Regions from separate parts of the Vibrio alginolyticus NBRC 15630 genome, predicted to be linked through region 1. Evidence: predicted binding sites of a transcription regulator. Region 1 holds the regulator's gene; the other holds the start of a gene.
What was found. The regulator MetJ, encoded in region 1, represses methionine synthesis genes. The targets are predictions, from matches to a motif close to TTAGACNTNTANANGTCTAA.

Region 1 (5,397 bases):
GCAGTCAGCTCCGAGAGAGTACTGAACTCATCATGTAATAAAGCTAACAGCTCTTCTTTTGCTTCACTCTCCAACAAGCTTTCTATTAGCTCAGTTTGGAACTGTCTCAAGCTTTGAAGCGCTTCATGCGCAATTCGGCCATCTTTACTTAACCCTTCCAAAAACTCAATCAAGCGGTTAGTGGTTTTTCCTGCAGCAGAGACGACCACAAGATCATTTTCTGTCGAATACTCCTTGAGAATACCCACAACGCGTAAGTAGCATTCTGGGTTTGCTAAGCTACTGCCACCAAACTTATGCAGCTGACGTTGTACAGTCATTGTTATCGTCTCCTATTACTGGGTAGCTTTAGCGAACGCTTGTTCTAAATCTGTGATGAGGTCTTGTGCATCTTCCAAACCGACAGACAAACGCAATAGTTGATGAGAGACCCCAGCCTCCGCCAGCGCCTCCTCACCCATTGCACGGTGCGTCATGGATGCTGGGTGGCAAATCAAACTTTCTACACCACCTAATGATTCAGCTAATGAAAACAGTTGGAGCTCTTTCACAAACACCTTTAACTGCTCAAACGAACCAGCAAACTCAAAACTCAACATAGAGCCAAAGCCCGTTTGCTGCTTTTTAGCGATGTCATGACCTGGATGTTCCGGCAGGCTTGGATGATAGATAGTTTTAACTAACGCTTGTTTTTGTAGGTAAGCCAGTACCTGCTGTGAGCTCTCTTCATGTACTTTCATACGAGCACCAAGCGTACGAATACCTCGCAGTGTCATGTAACTATCGAAAGGTGTGCCCGTTGCACCAATACAATTGCCCCACCATGCAAGCTCTTCTGCATGCGCTTCTGTGTTGGTGATGATTACCCCACCAATTACGTCCGAATGACCGTTGATGTACTTTGTTGTGGAGTGGATAACAAAATCCGCACCTAGCTCTAAAGGTTTTTGGTACACGGGTGTCAAAAAGGTATTGTCCACCGCAACTAACGCGCCGACTTGTTTCGCTTTTTCACAGGTAGCTGCAATATCCACTACGCGAACCAGAGGGTTTGACGGAGTTTCTAGCAAAATGAGTTTTGGTTTTTGTGCCAATGCAGCATCTAAAGCCTGTTCGTCTGATTGATCGACAAACTGAACCTTAAAATCGCCTTTGCTAGCTCGGGTATTAAAAAGACGATAGGTGCCGCCATAACAATCGTGAGGAGCAATAATGAGATCATCTGGGCCGAGAAAAGCGGAAACCCATAAATTTAATGCCGACGTACCGCAGTTAGTAACAACCGCTCCTTTTCCAGACTCAAGTTCAGATAGTGCACTTTCCAACAGTCCGCGGTTTGGATTACCAGATCGTGTGTAATCATACTTGGGCACTTCACCAAAAGCAGGAAAACCATAGTTAGTGGAAAGATAAATAGGTGGAACGACAGCATGATATTGGCTGTCTGATTCAATACCAGTGCGTACTGCAATGGTCGCAGGTTTGCGAGTGCTCATGGGTGTATCCTTTCACGGGTAATGACTTCTAAATAGGAATGCGCTATATCTAATGAGTAACATAAAGTGATCAACACGCTTCCTTTGCTGTTATGTTCACTTTACTCGTCAAAAAATGAGACGTCAACACTTCTAGACGTCTATATGTCTTTGCTTATGGCGGTAAATGCAGCTAAAATCAGCACCTAAATTATTTTTAACCGATTACATAAATGAAGGTGTGCAATGGCTGACTGGAATGGCGAATACATTAGCCCATATGCAGAGCACGGCAAAAAAAGCGAACAAGTAAAAAAAATTACCGTCTCTATCCCGCTAAAAGTTTTAAAGGTGCTAACTGATGAGCGTACTCGCCGTCAGATCAATAACTTACGCCATGCAACCAATAGCGAATTGCTATGCGAGGCATTTTTGCACGCGTACACAGGTCAGCCACTTCCGACAGATGAAGACCTTCGTAAAGACCGTCCTGATGATATTCCAACAGAAGTAAAAGCGCTGATGACGGAAATGGGCATCGAATTTGAGTCATTCGACGAAGAATAAAAAAGCCTGATAAGAGGTTTCAGGTAATAACTCTTGCCTCGAGCCAAATGAATGACATAAAAAATGGGACGCAATAGCGTCCCATTTTTTGTGTATCACATCTGAAAGATATATTACTCTGCCATGTAGTTTTCAGGCATCTCGATACGAGCTACACCTGAATTAACCGCCGCCTGAGCAACCGCTTTTGCAACACGTGGTAGCAAACGTGAATCCATTGGTTTTGGAATAATATAGTCCGCACCAAACTCTAGCTTATCAACACCTGCAGCCTTCAATACGGCTTCAGGTACAGGCTCTTTTGCTAGCTCACGAATCGCCTCAACGGCTGCAAGTTTCATTTCATCATTGATTTCACTTGCACGCACATCAAGAGCACCGCGGAAAATAAATGGGAAACACAATACGTTGTTAACTTGGTTAGGATAATCACTACGGCCAGTACCCATGATCAAGTCATCACGAACTGCGTGAGCAAGTTCCGGCTTGATTTCAGGATCCGGGTTAGAACATGCGAATACGATTGGCTTATCTGCCATCAACTTCAACGCTTCCGCTGGCAATAGGTTTGGACCAGATACACCTAGGAACAGATCTGCACCTTCAATCACGTCTTCTAGTGTGCGCTTATCTGTATTGTTCGCAAATAGCTGCTTATATTCATTAAGATCATCACGACGAGTGTGAATCACACCTTTGCGATCTAGCATGTAGATTTTTTCGCGCATTGCGCCGCATTTGATCAGAAGCTCCATACACGCTACAGCGGCAGCGCCAGCGCCAAGACAAACAATTGTTGAATCTTCAAGTTTCTTACCTTGAAGTTCGATTGCATTCAGCATACCCGCTGCCGTTACAATAGCAGTACCATGTTGATCATCGTGGAATACTGGTACATCACAACGTTCAATCAGACGCTTTTCAATCTCAAAACAGTCTGGTGCTTTAATATCTTCAAGGTTAATACCGCCAAAAGTGTCTGCAATGCTCGCAACAGTATCAACAAATTCATCGATCGTGCGGTGCTTAACTTCAATATCAATAGAGTCAAGACCTGCAAAACGCTTAAACAGTAACGCTTTACCTTCCATCACTGGCTTAGATGCAAGTGGACCTAGGTTACCTAGACCTAGAATAGCGGTACCGTTAGAAATAACAGCAACCATGTTCCCTTTTGCAGTGTACTTGTACACGTTATCCGGGTTTTGTGCGATTTCACGCACTGGCTCTGCAACTCCTGGGCTGTATGCAAGGGCAAGATCACCCGCCGTTTCCGCAGGCTTTGTCAGTTCGACAGCAATCTTTCCTGGAGTTGGATAAGCATGGTAATCCAATGCTTTTTGGCGATGTTCTTCTTCTGGAGTGGCTGCTTGGTGGTTGTCTTCAGACATGGACGTTTCTCTTTTTTATTTTTAGGTAAGGGGGCATAAATTCTATCGGATAGAAATCAAACTTCATAGGCAAGATTGCGAGCAATATCCTTAAAAAGCCGATAATAAAAGAGATTAGACCAGATAACGGGGTTAAGCACCCGATTTTCGAGTCAGGTGCTCTTTCTTATTACTATTATTGGAGTATGCAAACTTAGATAGTATCGTTACTCTTCGTCCACGTATTGCGCTTGGAGATAATTCTCAATACCAGACATTTCAATCAAGCCAAGTTGCGTCTCTAGCCAATCAACATGTTCTTCTTCATCTTCAAGAATGTCTTGGAATAAATCTCGAGACACATAATCTCGAATGTCTTCAGCGTAAGCAATCGCATCTTTTAAATCTGGAATAGCCGCCATTTCAAGCTTTAAGTCACACTCGAGCATTTCCTTGGTATCTTCACCAATCATCAACTTACCTAAATCTTGTAGGTTCGGTAAGCCTTCAAGGAACAAAATACGCTCAATTAGATGATCGGCATGTTTCATCTCATCGATAGATTCGTGATATTCCTTGTCTGCTAGGTGCTTTAAGCCCCAGTCTTTATACATTCGGGCATGAAGAAAATACTGATTAATAGCGACGAGCTCGTTACCGAGCACTTTATTGAGATGTTGAATGATGATTGGATCGCCTTTCATGACAAAACCCTCCTCTTTGGCTTCATTTAAATGTAGAAGCAAATGAGAAGGTGTCAAAATGTAAGGCAAATAATTACTGCATACTTACAGCAATTAGCTGGCTTGTTTAAATTCCGTGTAACTAGTTTCCGCTAAAATTTCCTTGGCCTGTCTGATGCACTTACCACATTGGCTGCCCAATGCCGTGCACTTTTTGATTCCTTTAATATCTGTTACGCCTTCATCTATCGCCAACTTCCTGATTTTTTTGTCGGAGACACCATGGCAAAGACAAACGTACATACTCAAAAAACCTATAAAACTAATCTGTGACAAACAATATAAACAAGAATAGTTCTTGTTACCAGTCGCATTATGGTGTCCGCTCAGAATATTTGGTTATAACGATTTTACCGCTGCAGGAAAAGATCAAAGGGTTAAGAGGGGTGAGTAAAAGCGTTAAGAAATAAAGTCGGTAAAACTCTGTTTTTAAATCGAAAAAGTGACGTCTTTTATTTCAACACTTATAACTAAATGTAATCTAGAAATGAAAAAGGGAAGCCTAAGCTTCCCTTTTCGATGCGCTTTCTTCAAAAAGAAGAACAGTGCAAGATTTCGTTTAATTCGTTATGAATTAGTCGAAGATCTTAGCAACAACACCAGCACCTACTGTACGGCCACCTTCACGGATCGCGAAACGTAGACCTTCGTCCATTGCGATTGGTGCGATTAGCTCTACAGTCATCTGTACGTTGTCGCCTGGCATTACCATTTCTACGCCGTCTGGTAGCTGGATGTCACCAGTTACGTCAGTTGTACGGAAGTAGAATTGTGGACGGTAGCCTTTGAAGAATGGAGTGTGACGACCACCTTCATCTTTAGACAGTACGTATACTTCTGATTCGAACTTAGTGTGTGGAGTGATTGAACCAGGCTTAGCTAGTACTTGACCACGTTCAACTTCGTCACGCTTAGTACCACGTAGAAGTGCACCAACGTTCTCACCTGCACGGCCTTCGTCTAGAAGCTTACGGAACATCTCAACACCAGTACATGTAGTTGTAGTAGTGTCTTTGATACCTACGATAGCAACTTCGTCACCTACAGTTAGGATACCACGCTCGATACGGCCAGTTACTACTGTACCACGACCTTGGATTGAGAATACGTCTTCGATAGGCATTAGGAATGGCTGATCTACCGCACGCTCTGGCTCAGGGATGTAAGTATCTAGAGCTTCTGCTAGTTCAACGATTTTCGCTTCCCACTGCTCTTCGCCGTTTAGTGCGCCTAGTGCAGAAC
Region 2 (5,397 bases), 740 kb from region 1:
GGAGCTGCTAGCACTTATGCTAGATTTAAAAGCGTAACCCTGTTTAATTAGTCAGCAACGATTTAATTTGTTATAGTAAGTGGTTTGCATTTCGCATACTGATTCCTTCACCAGATTACGAAGTTGGATACCGTCTATGGATCACAATCCGCAGTCACAGCTAAAGTCACTTGTTATTAAAGGCAAGGAACAAGGCTATCTGACCTACGCCGAAGTAAATGACCACCTACCTGCTGAAATCGTAGATTCAGAACAGGTAGAAGACATCATTCAGATGATCAACGACATGGGCATTAAGGTAGTAGAAACTGCTCCTGATGCTGATGATTTAGCACTGAACGATGACACAAATATTACCGATGAAGATGCAGCCGAAGCTGCAGCCGCTGCACTTTCTAGCGTAGAGAGTGAGATTGGTCGTACAACAGACCCAGTACGTATGTACATGCGTGAGATGGGTACTGTCGAACTTCTAACTCGCGAAGGCGAAATCGACATCGCAAAACGTATTGAAGAAGGTATTAACCAAGTTCAATCGTCTGTTGCTGAATACCCAGGCACAATTCCGTACATTCTTGAGCAATTTGACAAAGTTCAAGCTGAAGAACTACGTCTTACAGACCTAATTTCAGGTTTTGTAGATCCAGATGCTGACGACACCGCTGCACCAACGGCAACACACATCGGTTCTGAACTGACTGAATCTCAGTTAGAAGAAGAAGACGATGAAGACGTTGATGACGACGAAGATAGCGATGACGATTCAGATGATTCTGAAGAAGATGTAGGTATCGATCCTGAATTAGCGCTAGAGAAATTCAACCAACTACGCAGCACCTATCAAAATCTTCAATTAGCAATCAACGAGTACGGCTATAACAGCCCGAAAGCAACCGTTGCTAATGAAATGATGCTAGACGTATTCCGCGAGTTTCGTCTAACGCCTAAACAGTTTGATCACCTAGTGAATGAACTGCGTACTGCTATGGATCGCGTTCGTACACAAGAGCGTCTGATCATGAAGTCAGTGGTTGAATACGGCAAAATGCCGAAGAAATCATTCATCGCGCTGTTCACTGGTAATGAATCAAGTGAAGCTTGGCTGGATGAAGTTCTTGCTTCAGACAAGCCATACGCTGAAAAGATCAAACGTAACGAAGAAGAAATCCGTCGTTCAATCGCTAAGCTAAAAATGATTGAAGAAGAGACTTCTCTAAACGTACAGAACATTAAAGACATCAGCCGTCGTATGTCTATCGGTGAAGCAAAAGCTCGCCGTGCGAAGAAAGAGATGGTTGAAGCGAACTTGCGTCTTGTAATTTCTATCGCGAAGAAATACACCAACCGTGGCCTACAGTTCTTGGATCTGATCCAGGAAGGTAACATCGGTCTGATGAAAGCGGTAGATAAGTTCGAATATCGTCGTGGTTACAAGTTCTCGACTTACGCAACGTGGTGGATCCGTCAGGCAATCACTCGTTCAATCGCGGACCAAGCACGTACGATTCGTATCCCGGTACACATGATCGAAACGATCAACAAGCTAAACCGTATTTCTCGTCAAATGTTGCAAGAGATGGGTCGCGAGCCACTACCGGAAGAACTGGCAGAGCGCATGCAAATGCCAGAAGACAAGATTCGTAAAGTTCTAAAAATCGCTAAAGAGCCTATCTCAATGGAGACACCAATCGGTGACGACGAAGATTCGCATCTAGGTGATTTTATCGAAGATACAACGCTAGAACTTCCGCTAGATTCTGCAACAGCAACTAGCCTTAAAGTGGCAACAAAAGACGTGCTTGCAGGTCTAACGCCACGTGAAGCGAAAGTACTTCGTATGCGCTTTGGTATCGACATGAACACTGACCATACTCTAGAAGAAGTTGGTAAGCAGTTCGACGTTACTCGTGAGCGTATCCGTCAGATCGAAGCAAAAGCACTACGTAAACTTCGTCACCCAAGCCGCTCAGAGACTCTGCGCAGCTTCCTAGACGAATAATCGCAGCGCATACAAGCTTTTAGAAATCAAAAAAGGTGACTTTAGGTCACCTTTTTTATTATCTACTGTTCTAAGTGGATAAAAACTAAGCGCAATTGCCCTAGTTGGTATCTAGACACCTTGCAACGCTTCCCCTATAATCGTTGTCCTATTAAGGCCCCTTAGCTCAGTGGTTAGAGCAGTCGACTCATAATCGATTGGTCCGCAGTTCAAGTCTGCGAGGGGCCACCATATTTCGAAAGGCGTAGCAGGTTAATACCTACTACGCCTTTTTTGTATCTTATATCTTTGGGTACAGTTTCGGTTGCGGTAACTCGTCACTAACCTCGTAATAGCTTTTCTTCTTCCCCTCTTCTTTAACTATTATCTGGCTTTCTATACGAGCAATCGAAACAAAATGTCTGCTCGTAATTTAAACCATTGACCCTCAGACAACTTCTGATAGTATGGACATATAAACGTATGGACGTCTAAAACAAAAAATGGAGCTACAATGAAAAGTATTGGTCACTTAAAGAAACTAGCTTTGATTCTCACGACAGTAGTCGGCTTAAGCGCTTGTGGAGAAAAAGATGACTCTGTCATTAAAGTGGGCGCGACAGTTGGACCACATGCACAAGTAGTCGAGGCGGTAGCGAAGGAGGCAGCAAAGCAAGGTTTGAATGTCGAAGTCATTGAGTTTTCTGACTACGTGACACCTAATGCCGCTCTTAGCGATGGTAGCATCGATATTAATAGCTATCAGCACCAGCCATTTTTAGACAACTTCAACAGTAGCCATAACGCCCAATTAGTATCAATTGGTCAGTCCATTCTTATGCGTATGGGGCTTTATTCCAATAAGTATCGCTCACTGCAAGAGCTTCCAAACAATGCACGTATAGCGCTTCCAAATGACCCTACCAACGGTGGTCGTGGTCTGTTGCTACTCGCCGATGCAGGTTTAATTGAGCTGAAACAGGGTGTTGGCCATAAAGCCGCCCTAACTGATATCACAAAAAACGCAAAATCATTTGAATTTGTCGAGGTAGATGCCGCTCAGCTACCAAGAACATTAGATGATGTGGACGCGGCTGCGATTACAATGAACTACGTAATGTCTTCTGGTTTAGATCCGAAGAAACAAAGTATCTATCTTGAAGCAAAAGACGCCCCATTAGCAGTCATGGTCATCGCCACTCGTGACGCAGACAAAAATAATGAAGCGTATAAAAAGTTCGTTTCTATTTATCAATCTCAAGCGATTCGTGATTACCTCGATCGCACTTTCAAAGGCACAATCGAAGCAGCTTTTTAATCAATAAAGCAGCGAATATTTTGCTCCACGAATCAGATAGAAAAGAGGCTAATGTTTGCTCATAGCCTCTTCTTTTCATTACTCACTAAATCGACTCATTGTCGACTTTCAGCCTCTAACTTCATTGCCAAATAAGCTTGGTCAGCAGAAACCAATTCAGGACGGTTAATCAACTTCCAGAGGAAGTATGGTGGGATTAAAAATACGATGAAGTAGAGAGATTCATGGAAGAAAACATCGGCTATCGTTTGCTGATGCTCCCAAAGTGCCGTCAGTGCGAAGAGCTCTAACATCACGCCTAATACGCCAAAGACGACAGAGACAACAATCGCTAAACCCAGTAGTTCTCTAATAAAGTGCTTGTATGCCATGATACTAATTCCTTCTAGCAATAAGTCATACTAACTTACGCTCATAAGAAACAAGTGAGCTTGATTATTATCAAACTCACCTCATCACTGTTAAGAACTTAGTTTTATAAAAAAGTACTTGTATATAGCGTCATCGAAGACTGATTTCCCTATCACAGAGCATAGATACCTCTACAAATAGAAGGTGATGGAACGACCAACTATTGACTATATGAGCGCAACTTTAATCAGATAAGTAATATTGAACCGTCGATACCACTCGTACTTTCTTAATGTAAGGCGTGTTGCTGTCTCGGTCATAAATCGAGAACTGCCCTTGAGTTGCACGTTTGATCTTACCCAGTGAACTCTGTGAGTCTTTCGCAAATTTCTCAGCCACTTCACGCGCATTCTTAGTCGCTTCTTCGATCATGTCTGGCTTCACATCATTCAGCTTAGTAAAGCTGTACTCAACACGATTTGCATAAGGATCTTGGTTAAGCAAAACGCCTTGTTTTCCTAGCTCACCTATTTCATTGATTGCCGCTCGAACAACATCAACACTCTGGCTGTAAACCGTAACGGTTCGCGAGGCCAAATAACGATACTCAATGTCTTGCTCGCTCCCATATTGCTGTGCTTTTCTGTCAATGACCGCTGGGGAAGAAAGGGAAACGCTGGTTTCAGGAAGCCCTTTGGCACTTAGAAAGTCCAAAATCAAACGGGTTTGCTGGTCAATTTCATCAAACATGGCTCCCATATCATTACTCGCTAGAGTAAATTGAATCGGCCAAATCACCGTATCAGCAGGATACTCACGCTCCGACAAACCTTTTACTGTCACGACTCTTTCATAGGCTCGGTATTTCACCGCCGTCTGCTGCATAAAATAGCCAAGGATGCCAAGACCAAGTATCAAACTTAGCCCAATCCAAAGTGCTGCTTTATTGGAAACTCGTTCCATTATTTCCCCCTGATAAATATCAACTTAGCTTAATCTTTGTTCTAGATAAGATAGCCTATCTATTGTTTTAAGAGGGAGACATAACGCGAGTTTTGATTCATAGCACAGTGATATACCGTTTTCTTTAGTCAATAAAGCTTCATTGGTTTGTCACCAAAGGCTCATGCTTTTGCCTCTTAACTGTCATCTGTAATTTCTACTATCCAATCAGCAACTTGTACGCTGAGGTAAATATGGATAGTTCAACCCCTTTTCGTCTCCCTCGTAAAACGCCGTTTGGCATTGGTGAAAACGTTGCTGAATGGGCAACCGGTTTAAACCAGCTTGATAAGTTCTACGCTCAACGCCCCGTTAATGCCGATACCAAAACTTTTCTCCGCTTCACGTTGGATATTTTAGGTATCGATTATCGCATTGCTCATGGTTCACTCGACTCAGTGCCTAAACAAGGTGCTACCGTCATTGTGGCGAACCACCCGCTTGGTTGTGTGGAAGGCGTCATCTTGGCCGAACTCTTGTTGATGGTACGAGACGATATCCAAATTCTAGCCAATCAATACCTGAAAACCGTACCAGAGTTAGATCAGCTCTTCATTGGTGTCGATGTGTTTGAAGGCAAAGACGCCGTCAAATCAAATATGAAGGCCCTCAGAGCGGCTAATAAACACCTCGCAAGTGGCGGCTTATTGCTTGTCTTTCCTGCCGGTGAGGTTTCCCAGTTAGTCGATGCCAAACAGCAACGCTTGGAAGACAAAGCGTGGAGTCGAAGCGTAAGTAGCCTAATTCG

Region 2: the regulator MetJ is predicted to act here: its motif matches at 2,454-2,473, upstream of N646_RS12715 (MetQ/NlpA family ABC transporter substrate-binding protein).

Annotation. Positions count from the first base shown of each region.
Region 1 covers NC_022349.1:2,009,881-2,015,277, forward strand. The annotation lists gene N646_RS09160 (bifunctional aspartate kinase/homoserine dehydrogenase II) at 1-320, opposite strand, end outside; gene N646_RS09165 (O-succinylhomoserine (thiol)-lyase) at 336-1,496, opposite strand; gene metJ (met regulon transcriptional regulator MetJ) at 1,722-2,042, shown strand; gene N646_RS09175 (malic enzyme-like NAD(P)-binding protein) at 2,156-3,433, opposite strand; gene bfr (bacterioferritin) at 3,640-4,116, opposite strand; gene N646_RS09185 ((2Fe-2S)-binding protein) at 4,210-4,398, opposite strand; gene tuf (elongation factor Tu) at 4,730-5,397, opposite strand, start outside.
Region 2 covers NC_022349.1:2,750,511-2,755,907, reverse strand. The annotation lists gene dnaG (DNA primase) at 1-37, shown strand, start outside; gene rpoD (RNA polymerase sigma factor RpoD) at 137-1,999, shown strand; tRNA gene N646_RS12720 (tRNA-Ile) at 2,155-2,230, shown strand; gene N646_RS12715 (MetQ/NlpA family ABC transporter substrate-binding protein) at 2,493-3,296, shown strand; gene N646_RS12710 (hypothetical protein) at 3,392-3,667, opposite strand; gene N646_RS12705 (SIMPL domain-containing protein) at 3,891-4,610, opposite strand; gene N646_RS12700 (lysophospholipid acyltransferase family protein) at 4,844-5,397, shown strand, end outside.